Regions from separate parts of the Klebsiella scottii genome, predicted to be linked through region 3. Evidence: predicted binding sites of a transcription regulator. Region 3 holds the regulator's gene; each other region holds the start of a gene.
The links. Region 3 encodes Fur, which represses iron uptake genes when iron is present. Its sites were predicted from a motif close to ATAATAATGAGAACNACTATCAA; they were not measured.
Positions count from the first base shown of each region.

Region 1: the regulator Fur is predicted to act here: its motif matches at 3,586-3,608, upstream of zupT (zinc transporter ZupT).
Region 2: the regulator Fur is predicted to act here: its motif matches at 1,471-1,493, upstream of QFI97_RS08715 (Nramp family divalent metal transporter).

Region 1 covers NZ_JARXNI010000019.1:228,264-233,403, reverse strand. The annotation lists gene tolC (outer membrane channel protein TolC) at 1-577, shown strand, start outside; gene QFI97_RS04860 (DUF1190 family protein) at 749-1,420, shown strand; gene QFI97_RS04855 (glutathionylspermidine synthase family protein) at 1,426-2,586, shown strand; gene ygiD (4,5-DOPA-extradiol-dioxygenase) at 2,636-3,427, opposite strand; gene zupT (zinc transporter ZupT) at 3,621-4,391, shown strand; gene ribB (3,4-dihydroxy-2-butanone-4-phosphate synthase) at 4,448-5,101, opposite strand.
Region 2 covers NZ_JARXNI010000020.1:190,487-195,626, reverse strand. The annotation lists gene QFI97_RS08720 (DUF2502 domain-containing protein) at 1-130, shown strand, start outside; gene QFI97_RS08715 (Nramp family divalent metal transporter) at 192-1,430, opposite strand; gene nupC (nucleoside permease NupC) at 1,776-2,978, shown strand; gene QFI97_RS08705 (sensor domain-containing phosphodiesterase) at 3,020-5,140, opposite strand, start outside.
Region 3 covers NZ_JARXNI010000020.1:2,709,390-2,714,529, forward strand. The annotation lists gene seqA (replication initiation negative regulator SeqA) at 1-323, opposite strand, end outside; gene ybfF (esterase) at 507-1,280, shown strand; gene ybfE (LexA regulated protein) at 1,414-1,707, shown strand; gene fldA (flavodoxin FldA) at 1,858-2,388, shown strand; gene fur (ferric iron uptake transcriptional regulator) at 2,681-3,133, shown strand; gene QFI97_RS20425 (ChiQ/YbfN family lipoprotein) at 3,213-3,545, opposite strand; gene chiP (chitoporin ChiP) at 3,593-4,996, opposite strand.

The DNA.
Region 1 (5,140 bases), on a different contig from region 3:
GGGCCAGAACAAAATCGGCCTGAGCTTCTCGCTGCCGCTGTATCAGGGCGGGATGGTTAACTCGCAGGTGAAACAGGCGCAGTACAACTTCGTCGGCGCCAGCGAGCAGCTGGAAAGCTCGCACCGCACCGTGGTGCAGACCGTTCGTTCTTCCTTTAATAACATCAACGCCTCAATCAGCAGCATCAATGCCTACAAACAGGCCGTGGTCTCTGCCCAGAGCTCCCTTGATGCGATGGAAGCTGGCTATTCCGTTGGTACGCGTACCATCGTTGATGTGCTGGATGCGACAACTACGCTGTATAACGCCAAGCAGCAGCTCTCCAGCGCGCGTTATAACTACCTGATTAACCAGCTGAACATCAAGTCCGCGCTCGGTACCCTGAATGAGCAGGATCTGGTTGCGTTGAACAATACGCTGGGCAAACCTGTCGCGACCTCACCGGATAGCGTTGCGCCGGAAACCCCGCAGCAGGACGCCAGCGCCGACGGCTACGGCAACAGCGCAGCGCCAGCGGCTAAACCGGCGGCAGCTCACACCACGAAAACCAGCGGCGCGAATCCTTTCCGCCAATAATCTTCGTTGCGTCATAGCGCTTCGCTTAACGGATTGCGTTAAGCGGAGCGCTAAACGTAAGGCAACGTAAAGATCCCCTCCTTTCCGCCCCTATTCGCTTCATTTTCCACCACTCATCCTCTATCCTGAGCGTTAACAAACCGCCATACCACTGGGTCCAGGAAGACAAAAATGAAACGGACAAAAAATATTAATCATGCCTCGTTCCGCAAAAGCTGGAGCGCACGCCATCTGACGCCGGTCGCTCTTGCCGTGACGGCCGTCTTTATGCTCGCCGGCTGCGAAAAAACCGACGAGACGGTTTCTCTGTATCAAAATGCCGATGACTGCTCTGCAGCCAACCCTGGCAAAGGCGCAGAGTGCACAACCGCCTTTAATAACGCGACCAAAGAAGCCGAACGTACCGCGCCAAAATACGCCACGCGTGAAGATTGCGTGGCGGAGTTTGGTGAAGGCCAGTGCCAGCAAACGCCGGCTCAGGCAGGCGTAGCGCCGGAAAATCAGGCTCAGGCACAAAGCAGCGGCAGCTTCTGGATGCCGCTGATGGCCGGCTACATGATGGGCCGCATGATGGGCGGCGGCATGGGCGCGCAGCAGCCGCTGTTCAGCTCGAAAAACCCGGCCAGCCCGGCCTATGGTCAGTACACCGATGCCGGCGGCAAGAGCTACGGCGCCGCGCAGCCGGGTCGTTCTATGAACGTACCGAAGACGGCGATGGCGCCAAAACCAGCGACCACCAGCACCGTGACCCGCGGCGGCTTCGGCGAGTCGGTGGCGAAACAGTCCGCCATGCAGCGTAGCGCCGCTGGTACCACCTCATCCAAACGCTCAATGGGCGGCTAACACTCATGGAAAGAATCAGCATCACGGAGCGCCCGGACTGGCGCGAAAAGGCGAATGAATATGGCTTTAGCTTTCATACCATGTACGGCGAGCCGTACTGGAGCGAAGAGGCCTATTACAAGCTGACCCTGGCGCAGGTTGAGAAGCTGGAGGACGTTACCGCCGAGCTGCATCAGATGTGCCTGCAGGCGGTAGAAACCGTGATCGGCAGCGATGAGCTGATGGCCAAATTCCGTATCCCCAAACACACCTGGGGCTTCGTGCGCCAGTCGTGGAAAACCAACCAGCCGTCGCTCTATTCGCGCCTCGACCTGGCGTGGGACGGCGTTGGGGAACCAAAGCTGCTGGAGAACAACGCCGATACGCCAACCTCGCTGTATGAGGCGGCCTTCTTTCAGTGGATTTGGCTGGAAGATCAGCTCAACGCCGGCCAGCTGCCGGCAGGCAGCGACCAGTTCAACAGCCTGCAGGAAAAGCTGATTGAGCGCTTTACCGAGCTTCGCGAACAGTTTGGCTTCCAGCTGCTGCACATGGCGTGCTGCCGCGATACCGAAGAGGATCGCGGTACCGTACAGTATCTGCAGGACTGCGCTGCCGAAGCCGGTGTCGCCACTGAATTCCTCTATATCGAAGATATCGGTCTGGGCGAAAAAGGCCAGTTTACCGATGTTCAGGATCAGGTTATCGGCAATCTGTTCAAGCTTTATCCGTGGGAGTATATGCTGCGCGAGGTGTTCTCCACCAAGCTGGAAGACGCCGGCGTACGCTGGCTTGAGCCGGCATGGAAGAGCATTATCTCCAACAAGGCGCTGCTGCCGCTGCTGTGGAAGATGTTCCCGAACCACCCTAACCTGCTGGCATCCTGGTTCAGCGAAGACGCGCATCCCGAAATGGAGAAGTACGTCATCAAGCCGATTTTCTCCCGCGAAGGCGCAAACGTGTCGATTGTTGAAAACGGCAAGGTGGTGGAAGCGGTAGAAGGCCCGTACGGCGAAGAAGGTACCATCGTGCAGGAGTTCTATCCGCTGCCGAAGTTTGGCGATAGCTATACGCTGATCGGCAGCTGGCTGATCAACGATAAGCCAGCCGGGATCGGCGTTCGTGAAGATCGGGCGCTGATCACCCAGGATCTTTCACGTTTCTATCCGCACATTTTCGTCGAGTAGTATCCCGCCCCGGCAGCACTGCGCCTGCCGGGGCATCTCCATTTCCCCGCTACGCGCCGACAAGCACTGACAGCATGCTTAACGACCCCATTTCCATTCCTTCTACCGGCACGGAAATCGGCTCTTCGCCGTCCCAGGCGCCCAGCACGTACAGCAACGGCAGGAAGTGTTCCGCCGTCGGGTTTGAGAGCGACCCGCCCTCATGCGCCAGATAGTTCACCAGCGGATGTTCCTCAGCCGGCCCTTTCCAGGTCAGATTCGTTTTCACATACTCATTAAACGACTCCGCCCAGGGATACGGCGTGCTTTCGCCATGCCAGCGCGCCGTGCGCAGGTTATGCACCACGTTACCGCTCGCTATCAGCATAATGCCTTCATCGCGAAGCGCCGCCAGCCTGCGCCCCATCTCCAGATGCCAGACCGCCGGCTTGCTGCTGTCGATGCTCAGCTGCACCATCGGAATATCGGCATCAGGGTACATTTTGATTAGCACACCCCACGAACCGTGGTCGAAGCCCCAGGCTTCTTTATCCAGCGTCACCGGTACGGGTGCCAGCAGCTCAACCAGACGCTGCGCCAGCTCAGGGGAACCGGGGGCCGGATAGTGCGTATCGTACAGCGCCTGCGGGAAGCCGCCAAAATCGTGGATCGTTTTCGGAGCTTCCATCGCCGTGACGCCGGTACCGCGCGTAAACCAGTGTGCGGAGACCACCACAATCGCCCGCGGACGCGGCAGCGTTTCGCCCAGATGCCGCCAGGCGCGAGTATAGATGTTATCTTCCAGCACGTTCATCGGGCTGCCGTGGCCTAAAAACAACGCTGGCATTCGGGTAAGGGACATGATGATATCCTTGAGTAGAGGAGATTTGATGCCTTCACATTACGCGTTTTTGCATCAGGATAAACTCAGATAAGCGTGATGATCATCATCAGAAAATTTGAATGTAAGTCGCGGTAAAGGACTCATTTCCCTCTCGCTGCCGTCAGACAATATGGATATTATGAATGATAATCATTATCAAAGGAGCTGAGTGATGTCATCCCCCCTAATATTGACCCTGCTGGCCGGCAGCGCGACCTTTATCGGCGCGATTTTCGGCGTATTGGGCCAGAAACCTTCCAACCGCCTGCTGGGTTTTTCTCTGGGTTTCGCCGCCGGGATCATGCTGCTTATCTCGCTGATGGAGATGCTGCCCGCCGCGCTGAACGCCGAGGGAATGTCGGCGCTGCTCGGTTACGGCATGTTTGTTATCGGCCTGCTGGGCTACTTTGCGCTGGACCATATGCTGCCGCACGCCCATCCGCAGGATCTGATGTCGCCCGGCGTCCCCCGCCCGCGCAATCTGCGCCGCGCCGCAATTCTGCTGACGCTCGGTATCAGCCTGCACAACTTCCCGGAAGGCATCGCCACCTTCGTGACGGCCAGCAACAACCTGGAGCTGGGCATAGGCGTCGCGCTGGCCGTCGCGCTGCATAACATTCCCGAAGGGCTGGCGGTGGCGGGCCCGGTGTATGCCGCGACGGGCTCACGCCGCAAGGCGGTATTCTGGGCCGGGCTATCCGGAATGGCCGAGATCCTCGGCGGCCTGCTGGCCTGGCTGATCCTCGGCAGTCTGGTATCGCCGGTGGTGATGGGCGCCATTATGGCGGCCGTCGCCGGGATTATGGTGGCGCTGTCGGTTGATGAGCTCATGCCGCTGGCAAAAGAGATCGATCCGCAAAGCAACCCAAGCTATGGCGTGCTGTGCGGTATGTCGGTGATGGGATTTAGCCTCGTGGCTTTGCAGGCGATGGGGATTGGCTAACGCCAAAAACAACAAAGCCCACGATTACGTGGGCTTTGGGATGCAGCGAAGCCGGATCAGCTGGCTTTACGCTCGTGCTCGCGGCGATAGGCCACCAGATCTTCAATGGTGACCACGGCCATATTGTGCTGCTGAGCAAATTCGATGCACTGCGGCGCGCGGGCCATAGAGCCATCGTCGTTAGTCAGCTCACACAGAACCCCAGCCGGCTTGAAGCCTGCGAGAGTCACCAGATCGATAGTGGCTTCGGTGTGGCCGCCGCGGGTCAACACGCCGCCCGCCTGAGCGCGCAGCGGGAATACGTGGCCAGGACGATTCAGGTCGGATGGTTTTGCGCCATCGGCAATCGCAGCACGTACGGTGGTGACGCGGTCGGCCGCAGAGACGCCCGTAGTGACGCCAGCGGCGGCTTCGATGGTCACGGTGAAGCCGGTGCCGTAGGCGCTGGTGTTATTTTCCACCATCATCGGCAGGTCAAGCTGCTTGCGGCGTTCATCGGTCAGGCACAGGCAAACAATACCGCTGCCGTGGCGAATGGTCAGCGCCATCTGCTCAACGGTCATGGTTTCGGCGGCGAAAATCATATCGCCTTCATTTTCACGATCTTCATCATCCAGCACCATCACACCGCGGCCTTCGCGCAGTGCATTTAAAGCGTGTTCCACACGTTCAAAAGCGGTACCAAAAGAGGAAAGGAGCGTCTGATTCATGGTAAAAAAACCTCATTAAAATTATGGTTACCAGAATCA
Region 2 (5,140 bases), 2.5 Mb from region 3:
TCACCGCGGCTGGGATAAGCGCAAAGCCTACGAACGCGGCTATCGCGAGGGCTGGAACGATCGCGACGACCGTCGCGGCGGCTGGGGACGGGGACCGGGAGGTCGTGGACCCGGCCACGGCCATCACTAAATGTCCTTCAATCAGTTTAATCAAATTGGGGAGCCGTAAGGCTCCCCAATTTATTATCGACTTATAAGCCGAACGCCGTCCCCACCAGCAGCCAGCCGTTCAGCAGAACCACAATCGCCACGATGACCCAGCCGGTTCGCTTAATCCATGCGCTATTCACCAGATCGCCCATCAGCTTCGGGTTGCTGGTAAAGATCAGCAGCGGCACCAGCGCCAGCGCAATACCAAAGCTCAGCAGTACCTGACTCATCACCAGGATGCGGGTCGGATCGAGCCCCATCATAATGACGATGAACGACGGCAGCATGGTGATCGCCCGGCGAAACCACAGTGGGATATGAAAACGAATAAACCCCTGCATCACCACCTGACCCGCCAGCGTGCCGACAACCGTCGACGACAGCCCGGCAGCCACCAGGCTGAGGCCGAATATAGTTGCTGCGGCGTGGCTCAGCAGCGGCTCCAGCGTCAGGTAGGCGGCATCAAGATCGGCGACGCCGGTATGGCCGTTAAAGTGAAACGCGGCGGCGGCGGTGGCCATCATCGCCAGATTGACAAAGCCGGCAATCGTCATCGCAATCGCCACATCCCAGCGGGTTGCGTTATAGCGCTCTTTGCGCGAGCCGTCATGCAGATTCTGGGTCAGCGACGAGTGCAAATAGATAACGTGAGGCATAATGGTTGCCCCCAGAACCCCGGCCGCCAGGAACACCGCTTCCCCGTTCGGCAGGCTCGGGATAATCATCCCTTTTGCCAGCGGCGCCAGCGCCGGCTGAGAGAAAATCAGCTCCGCGATGTAGGCCCCGGCAACAAACAGCAGCAGCCCACCAATCACTTTCTCCAGCGGCTTTTGCCCGCGACGCTGCAGCATCAAAATCAGAAACGTGGCGATACCGGTCAACACCGCGCCCTGTAGTAAAGAGACGCCAAGAAGCAGCTTAAAGCCGATCGCCGCGCCAATAAACTCGGCCAGATCCGTCGCCATGGCGATAATTTCCGCCTGCACCCAATAGAACCACACCACCGGGCGCGGATAGTGATCGCGAATCTGCTCCGCGAGATTTTTACCCGTCGCAATTCCCAGCTTTGCCGACAGAACCTGAATCAGCATCGCCATCAGGTTTGCCCACACCACCACCCACAGCAGCTGGTAGCCAAAACTGGCGCCCGCCTGGATATTGGTCGCAAAGTTACCGGGATCGATATACCCGATGGCAGCAATAAAGGCAGGCCCCATCAAAGCGAGCTTCATCTTGCGCGCTGCGCGACCGCTGCTATTCTCAACGCGACTGCTTGTCATTTTCTGCCTCAGAAATATAGCCTTTGCTATGTTTGATGCTACCAAAATGCGAATGATTATCAAGTTCATTTATAACGGCGATAATTATTGCTTTGATAGGGGGGAACGATAGCGGCTAACAACGAAAAGGTGGCAGTGATGGAAGTACATCTCGCCTGGTCATCAGATTAGTACAACTAAGCAACTTTTAAAACCTTTACGCAACATAACAAAAATGTATGTTTGATCACTATTTTGGTGATTAGTCACAGTTCCTTGCAATAGTGTGGATTTGATCTCGTTTTCTTTGGGCTTGTTACATAGAATGTGCACAGAAATTTAACCTGCCTCATATTTGGAGCAAATATGGACCGCGTCCTGCACTTTATCCTCGCGATCGTCGTGGTGGCTATTTTGGCCCTTTTGGTCAGCCACAACCGTAAGCAGATTCGTATTCGTTATGTTATTCAATTGCTAGTCATTGAAGTCTTGCTGGCCTGGTTCTTCCTGAACTCCGATATCGGTCTGGGCTTCGTGAAAGGATTCTCCGAGATGTTCGAAAAACTTCTCGGCTTTGCTAACGAAGGGACCAACTTCGTCTTCGGCAATATGAACGATAAAGGCCTCGCCTTCTTCTTCCTCAAGGTTTTGTGCCCAATCGTCTTCATTTCCGCGCTGATCGGTATTTTGCAGCATATCCGCATCCTGCCTATCGTCATTCGCGCGATCGGTACCGTGCTGTCCAAAATTAACGGCATGGGTAAACTGGAATCATTCAACGCAGTCAGCTCGCTGATTCTGGGCCAGTCGGAAAACTTTATCGCGTATAAAGATATCCTCGGCAAAATGTCGCGTAACCGCATGTACACCATGGCGGCTACTGCGATGTCCACCGTTTCCATGTCTATCGTCGGCGCGTACATGACGATGCTGCAGCCGAAATATGTCGTTGCGGCGCTGGTGCTTAATATGTTCAGCACCTTTATCGTACTGTCGCTGATTAACCCGTACCGCGTTGATGAAAGCGAAGAAAATCTGCAGATGTCGAATCTGCATGAAGGCCAGAGCTTCTTTGAAATGCTGGGTGAGTACATCCTGGCAGGCTTTAAAGTAGCGATTATCGTTGCCGCGATGCTGATCGGCTTCATCGCGCTGATCTCTGCGCTGAACGCCCTGTTCGCGACCGTTACCGGTTGGTTCGGTTACAGCATCTCCTTCCAGGGCATCCTCGGCTACATCTTCTACCCGATTGCATGGGTGATGGGCGTGCCGGCTGGTGAAGCGCTGCAGGTCGGCAGTATTATGGCCACCAAGCTGGTTTCAAACGAATTTGTCGCAATGATGGATCTGCAGAAAATTGCCAGCACGCTCTCTCCGCGCGCGGAAGGCATTATCTCCATCTTCCTGGTCTCCTTCGCCAACTTCTCCTCAATCGGGATTATTGCCGGGGCGATTAAAGGCCTGAACGAAGAGCAGGGTAACGTTGTTTCCCGTTTTGGCCTGAAGCTGGTTTACGGCTCGACCCTGGTGAGCGTGCTCTCAGCGTCTATCGCCGCGCTGGTACTGTAATTTCTTAAGGTTGTGCAAAAGCCGGGCTGGTCCCGGCTTTTTTACGCCTGTAATTCCTGAAGCGGCCGAGGCTTGCCGATCAGGTAGCCCTGCAAATAGTCGACGCCGAGCGCCAGCAGCCGCGCCTTCTGCTCTTCCGTTTCCACGTACTCCGCCACAACCGTCAGATTTTTCACCCTCGCCATCTCGATAATGGATTTAATAATGATCGCATCCAGAGGATCGGTCTCCACGTCGCGCACGAAGCAGCCGTCAATCTTCACGATATCCGCCTGGAGCCTTTTCAGTCGCTCATAGTTCGCATAGCCGGTACCGAAGTCATCGATAGCAATGGCGCAGCCAAAATCCCGCAGCTGCTGGATGTTGTGCAGGCTGGTTTGCTCATCGCAGAATGCCTGCTCTTCGGTAATTTCGATGGTAATCGCTTCGCCCTGGAGCTGGTAGCGCCTGAACAAAGCAATAATCTGCGCCGCGCTATCGCGCTGCATCAGGGTGTAGGGCAGCAGATTAACGGAGAAGTGCTGGCCCGGATGCCGGTGTAGCGTGCTGAACAACGTTTCCAGCACCAGCATGTCGAAACGCTGGCTCAGGTTGAACTGCACGATGAGCGGAATAAACCGCTCCGGCGTAATGACGGTTTCTCCGCACTGCATCCGCGTAAGCACTTCATAATAGCCCTCCCCCGCCGCGTTCCGGATCGGCTGGGCATACAGCACGAGATCGCGTTTATTGAGCGCCTGCTTGATCCGGGTCAGCATACGCACCTGCTCGCTGGTTTGATCGGAAACCTGCTCCTGCGCCGCATCCAGCGCCAGCACCCGCTGCGTGGCGCCGGCCTGCTCCGAAAGCCAGCTCAGCTGGCCCAGCATCGGATGAAGCTCGGCCTCGACGCCGTGATGCCTGCCCCACGATGCGCCAAACTCCAGATCCAACGCCTGGTTATTCCAGATAAATTTCTTGTGGTTAAGAATCGCCACGATGTGGCCTAGCCGCGCCTCGGGTTCCGGCCCGCACAGCACCAGCAGCAGCTCGCTACCGGGTAGCTGAAATATTTTATCTCCCGGCCCCAGCAGCGGCTGTACCTTAGCGGCAATTTGCCGCTTGCAGTGCACGCGCATCATCATGCCGTAATGGCGGCTGAGGAAATCCAGGTTATCAATTCGCAGGCTGCTGATGGCTACTTCGGGGTTGCGGCGTAAATGACACTCCAGCGCGCGAAGATTAGGCAGTCCGGTCAGCGGGTCCTCCTGCGCCTGATCCCGCCATCTGAGCTTGATTCGCTCGTTCTGAGCGTAAATATCCAGCATATAAAACAAGCAGATGGTGAATGAGATGAGTACCGAGAGAACAAATGATAATGCGTATTCTGTCTTTACGCCCTGCAGGAAATTTTGATTATACGCGACCAGTAAAAATGCTGAAACGGACCATGAAATACGAATCAGCGCATGGCCCAGCCGGCTAATACCAATAAAATAAAGGATGAAAATAAGTGGTACCAAATAACCGGCAATAAAAACAGAGTTATAAGGTGCACAGAGCACCAGTAATATTGCCACGAGCGCTATGAACCAGTACAGCGTAAATATCCGACGCTCGCGCGTAAGCCACGGTTGACAATGATGGAGCCAGAATGTGCGGGCAAAACGCGGATTGATAATCATCCGCAAAGGATAATAAAAGAAGGTGGTAAAAATTAATGCAGCACAAATCAAACTCTGAATATCTATAATGGTATAAATTGCCGGCATATCTTTGAAATAGCTCGATATAACCAGAGGGAAAGAAAAAAACACCCCCGCCAGATACATGGTAACTTTCATGAGCACGGGAGCAAAAAATCCGCCCCAAAAGATTCTGATGCCCATCCGCTTCGCCGTTAACCCGCTGCGCCACGCTTTACCAAGCAGCATGCGGACAACGGCGCATGAGGCCAGCACCGAGAACAGCTGGCAGAATAATAAGATTGCCGCCTGCGGTACCGTCAGCGGGATTATCCAGGCGTTGGTGATAGCAAAGGCGATAATCAGCGGGCCAATCGCATAGCGGCCAAAAATAAAGATAACCGCGTACATCATACTTAGCGGTAACCAGGCGAGAAATATTTGGTTACCGTCAATCATTGCCTGAGGTGAAATAAATCTGGCTAATGGAATTGTAAT
Region 3 (5,140 bases):
GCAAACGCTTTGCCGTCCAGCGAGTAAAGCGTCGTCAGTACCAGCATAAAACGGTTTACCGCGCGCTTTTGTTCGGCATATTCATCAGATAACAGCAGCTCGCGCACGGCGCGGACCTTATCCTTCACCGGATTCGCGGGCCTGGCCTCAACAACAGCGGTCGGAGCCGGAGCCGGCGCGGCTTTCGCGACGGAGGTGGCAGTCTGGGAAGCGGCGGAAAATTTCAGCATGCGCCGTAAAATGTCGGATGCACTCTCACCAATATGCTGGGTGTGGCTGGCAATATAGCGATAGAGATCATCATCAACTTCAATTGTTTTCATCTTAATCCAGTGCGATATCTTATTCTGAATACAAGTTGTCAGGATTATAAGGACAAATCCTAACCGCGGATAGCGTCAAACCAGGATGGCGGTAAAACTCAGATAGCTCTGGGTCTTGCAGCCGGATGGCAGAATGTCCAACATAATACCCTAACCCGACGGAGCGAAAAAAAGAACTTTGCCATGAAATTAAATAGCCGCGCGCAATCTGCACAAAATCCGCACAATAATTCCCCTGTGGTCCTGGTTCACGGTCTGTTTGGCAGCCTTGATAACCTCGGTATCCTCGCACGCGACCTGGTCGCCGACTACGATATTTTGCAGGTCGATATGCGCAATCACGGTCTTTCCCCGCGCGATCCGCAGATGACCTACGCCGCTATGGCTCAGGATCTGCTCGACACCCTTGACGATCTTCAGCTGGAAAAAGCGACCTTTATCGGCCACTCAATGGGCGGTAAAGCGGTGATGGCGCTGAGCGCCCTGGCCCCGGAACGCATCGACGGCCTGGTGGCTATTGATATCGCGCCGGTGGATTATCACGTCCGCCGCCATGACGAAATCTTTGCCGCCATTAACGCCGTGACCGCTGCCGGCGCCGCAACCCGTCAGCAGGCGGCGGCAATTATGCGCAAGCATCTGCAGGAAGAGGGAGTCATTCAGTTTCTGCTGAAATCCTTCGTTGACGGCCAGTGGCGTTTTAACGTGCCGGTCCTGTGGAATCAATATAGCCATATCGTCGGCTGGCAGCCGGTTCCCGCGTGGCCGCATCCGGCCCTGTTTATCCCAGGCGGCAACTCTCCCTACGTGACCGATGAATATCGCGACGCGCTGCTGGCTCAGTTCCCTCAGGCCCGCGCGCACGTGATTGCCGGCGCGGGCCATTGGGTCCATGCGGAGAAACCGGAAGCGGTATTGCGCGCAATTCGTCGATATCTCTCCTTTTTAGCGGCATAACTGGCTAAAAACTGCCCGACCGCGCCGCAGAATGCCTGCGGTCGTTGGCGCAGCGGTTCGCCTGATGTATTATGGCGCGCTATCTGTGTCGGCAATGGCCCGACAACTCGTTTCCCCGAAGTCACTCTGAATCATGGCAAAAGAACAAACGGACCGTACGACATTAGATTTGTTCGCAACCGAGCGTCGCCCGGGTAGACCAAAGACCAATCCGCTTTCGCGCGACGAGCAGCTGCGCATCAATAAACGCAACCAGCTTAAACGCGACAAAGTTCGCGGCTTAAGGCGCGTGGAGCTCAAGCTCAACGCTGAAGCGGTTGATGCGCTCAACGAGTTAGCTGATGCCCGTAATATGAACCGTAGCGATCTGATTGAAGAGATGTTGATGAACCAGCTGGCAGCCCTGCATAGCCAGGGTAAAGTCTGAGAAACCTCAAAAACAACACTTTCATGTAGCAGAGTGTGCAGTCGGGTGTGATTGCTGTTTCCGCGCCCTTCCCTGTTCTGCTATGATTGCCGTTATCTGCGGGCATTACGCCACTACCACATCATTAAGTTTCAAGAGGTTATTTTACTCATGGCAATCATCGGCATCTTTTTTGGCAGCGACACCGGCAACACCGAAAATATTGCAAAAATGATCCAAAAGCAGCTTGGTAAAGATGTTGCTGATGTTCACGACATTGCCAAAAGCAGCAAAGAAGACCTGCAAGGTCATGATATTCTGCTGCTGGGCATCCCAACCTGGTACTACGGTGAAGCGCAGTGTGACTGGGATGATTTCTTCCCGACGCTGGAAGAGGTCGATTTCAACGGTAAGCTGGTAGCCCTGTTTGGCTGCGGCGACCAGGAAGACTACGCTGAATACTTCTGTGACGCGCTGGGTACCATTCGCGACATCATCGAACCGCGCGGCGCAACCATCGTCGGCCACTGGCCGACTGCAGGCTACCATTTTGAAGCCTCTAAAGGTCTCGCCGATGACGACCATTTCGTCGGTCTGGCTATCGATGAAGACCGTCAGCCTGAGCTGACCAACGAGCGCGTAGAGAAGTGGGTTAAACAGATTTCTGAAGAACTGCATCTCGAAGAAATCAAAAACGCCTGATCGTTAAACGGCGCTACCTTCGGGTATCGCCGTATTGATAGGTAAAAGCAATAAAACTAATAGCTACAAGTTTTTAACTTTTAATCACATATCTGTACAATGTCCTCTGATTTAACGAGGAGACGTGACACAGTTTGTAGCGTGTGCCTCGTTTTTGACAGCATACAAGGCTCGATGCTTGCGGTTTTCATTTCATCATGGCAGTTCTATAATGAGACGCATTACATCGGGTGATTCTCTGTATTACTTCCGCTAATGGAAGTAGATCGTTTAGCAACAGGACAGATTCCGCATGACTGACAACAATACCGCATTGAAGAAGGCTGGCCTGAAAGTCACACTTCCACGATTAAAAATTTTGGAAGTGCTGCAGGGGCCGGATAACCATCACGTCAGCGCGGAAGATTTATACAAACGCCTGATCGACATGGGTGAAGAGATCGGTCTGGCTACCGTTTATCGCGTACTGAACCAGTTTGATGATGCCGGCATTGTTACCCGCCATAATTTTGAAGGCGGTAAATCCGTTTTCGAACTGACGCAGCAGCATCATCACGATCATCTGATTTGCCTCGATTGTGGCAAAGTGATCGAATTCAGCGATGACTCCATCGAAGCGCGTCAGCGTGAAATTGCCCACCGTCACGGTATCCGCCTGACCAACCACAGCCTGTACCTGTACGGCCACTGTGCAGAAGGCGATTGCCGCGAAGATGAACACGCGCACGACGCGGTGGAAAAATAGTTTCCCGCAGCGTAAGCAGCAAAAAGCCAACCCGCAGGTTGGCTTTTTTTATGCCCGCAAATACGGAGTACGAGGGAAATCAGGGCCGGGTATTGTTGCTGCGGATCTCTTTCCAGATCTGGTCGCAGCGGGCTTTCACCGCCTGATCGTTGCCGGTGCGGGTCGCCAGGATACACTGCTGATAATCCAGCACGCGCACGCTTTCCTGATTAGCGAACTGCTGATGCTGCTTATCCTCTTTAAGAACGTTCAGCACGCTCTGGCACGCCTGAACTTTATCCGGATTCCCTTCTGCCGTATTGATGCAGGCGCTGTAGGCATCCTTCAATTTAGTATCTTCTTTTGGCGCCGGTGACTGCGTACAGGCCACCAGACCCGATGCCATGATGGCGATGAGCAATAGCTTCTTCATAATCAACCTCACGGGCTGGCGGCAGGCTTACGCCCGCCGCTACGGCATCAGAAAATAGTGAACGGGGCAATAACCATAAACTTCACGTCGCGCTCATCCTGGAAGATGTTGCCGTAACCGCCGCTCCAGCTTGGAATATCGGAGTGGTTGTCGTACTGAGTGAAGTGGAGTTTGAACAGCGTTCCTTTCGCCCGGCCGTCCTGCACGGTATACATGGCATCGAGGCTGTAGGCCGACTCTTCCAGACGTTTGTCCGCGTTGTAGTACGCATCGGGCGTCGCCATTTTGCCTGGTTTCGCATCCCACGCGTAAACGTAAGACGCGCCAAACGCCCAGCCCGGCATATTCCAGTTTTTCATGTCGTACATGGCGCCGAAGAACACGGCTTTTTCGCCGTTGGCGTTGAAGTCTGAGCGGTTATCCCACCACACGTCCAGGCGACCGTTAGAGGATGCGTAGGTTGGAGTCATACGCTGCAGGAAGTAGCCCTGCTGACCTTCAGCCTTCACCCAGGTGCCTTCCAGACGCAGGTCCAGCACGTCGGCAACCTTGTAGCCAAAGGTTAGCGCCTGTAGCCAGGCGGTGCCGTCATAAATATCGTTCGCGCCGCCGTTGCTGACCTTATCGCGGGTACCGTAGAACTGATAGCTGGTGCTTAACGGAGCGCCGGCGACGTCAAATTTATAGCTGGCCTTAGCAAAATACTGGTCGATATAGCCTTGAGCCTGGCCAAACGCGGCTTCCAGCACGAGGTCATTTTTAAAATCATATTTGGCGCCCAGAGAGTGCAGATAATCGACTTTCGTCTTCTTATCGTTCTGATAGAACTCATCCATCTCAATGTGCCACGGCGCTTTGTATTCGTTCGTCCACATGTAGGAGAAACTCAGCGCGCCAGAGTCGCCGTAATCAAAGTTGGCTCCGGCTTCGGCACCTTGATAAGTGCCCGGCATAAAGCTCCAGTGCGGAGCCAGCAGCGTTTGCCCGGTTGGCTGAATATAGCCAGCGCGCGCCCACGCCGGGCCATACTTAAATTTTGCCGCCGCTTTATAGAGGCTAATCCCGCTCTTGTCGCCGGAGTAATCTTCGTCGTAGGCTTTATTTCTTGAGGAGAAGGCAATTTCGTTCGGGTGACCGCTTTCGCTGCTTTCCGCCATTTCAATTGCGGTAAAGGCAGCCACGTCAATACCAAACATATCGGCAGCATAGCCGGACTGGAAATCCAGGTTGGCGTTCCAGGTTGAATGCGAAAGGTTGGTTTTGTACTTATCGCCGTCGGTGACGTCTTTACGGTCGCGCTCACGCTGCCAGTAATAGATACCGCCGGTTAACGTGGAATCATCAATAAAACCTGCTGCGCTGGCCTGCGGAACAACGATCCAGCTCGACATCGCGGTGACGGCGGCAATAGCCAGCGCCAGCGTACTACGTTTGCCACTAAACGTACGCATGTGCATATCCTCTTTGACGTTTTAAAACGCGGAGCCAAAGGCAAGCCGCGAAAAATAAATAAGACTGCTAAAAAGCGGTGCGGTAAAAATCCGCATATCCACTCTGGATAGACTATTTTTCGTGACGCGAATTATCAATCTCTT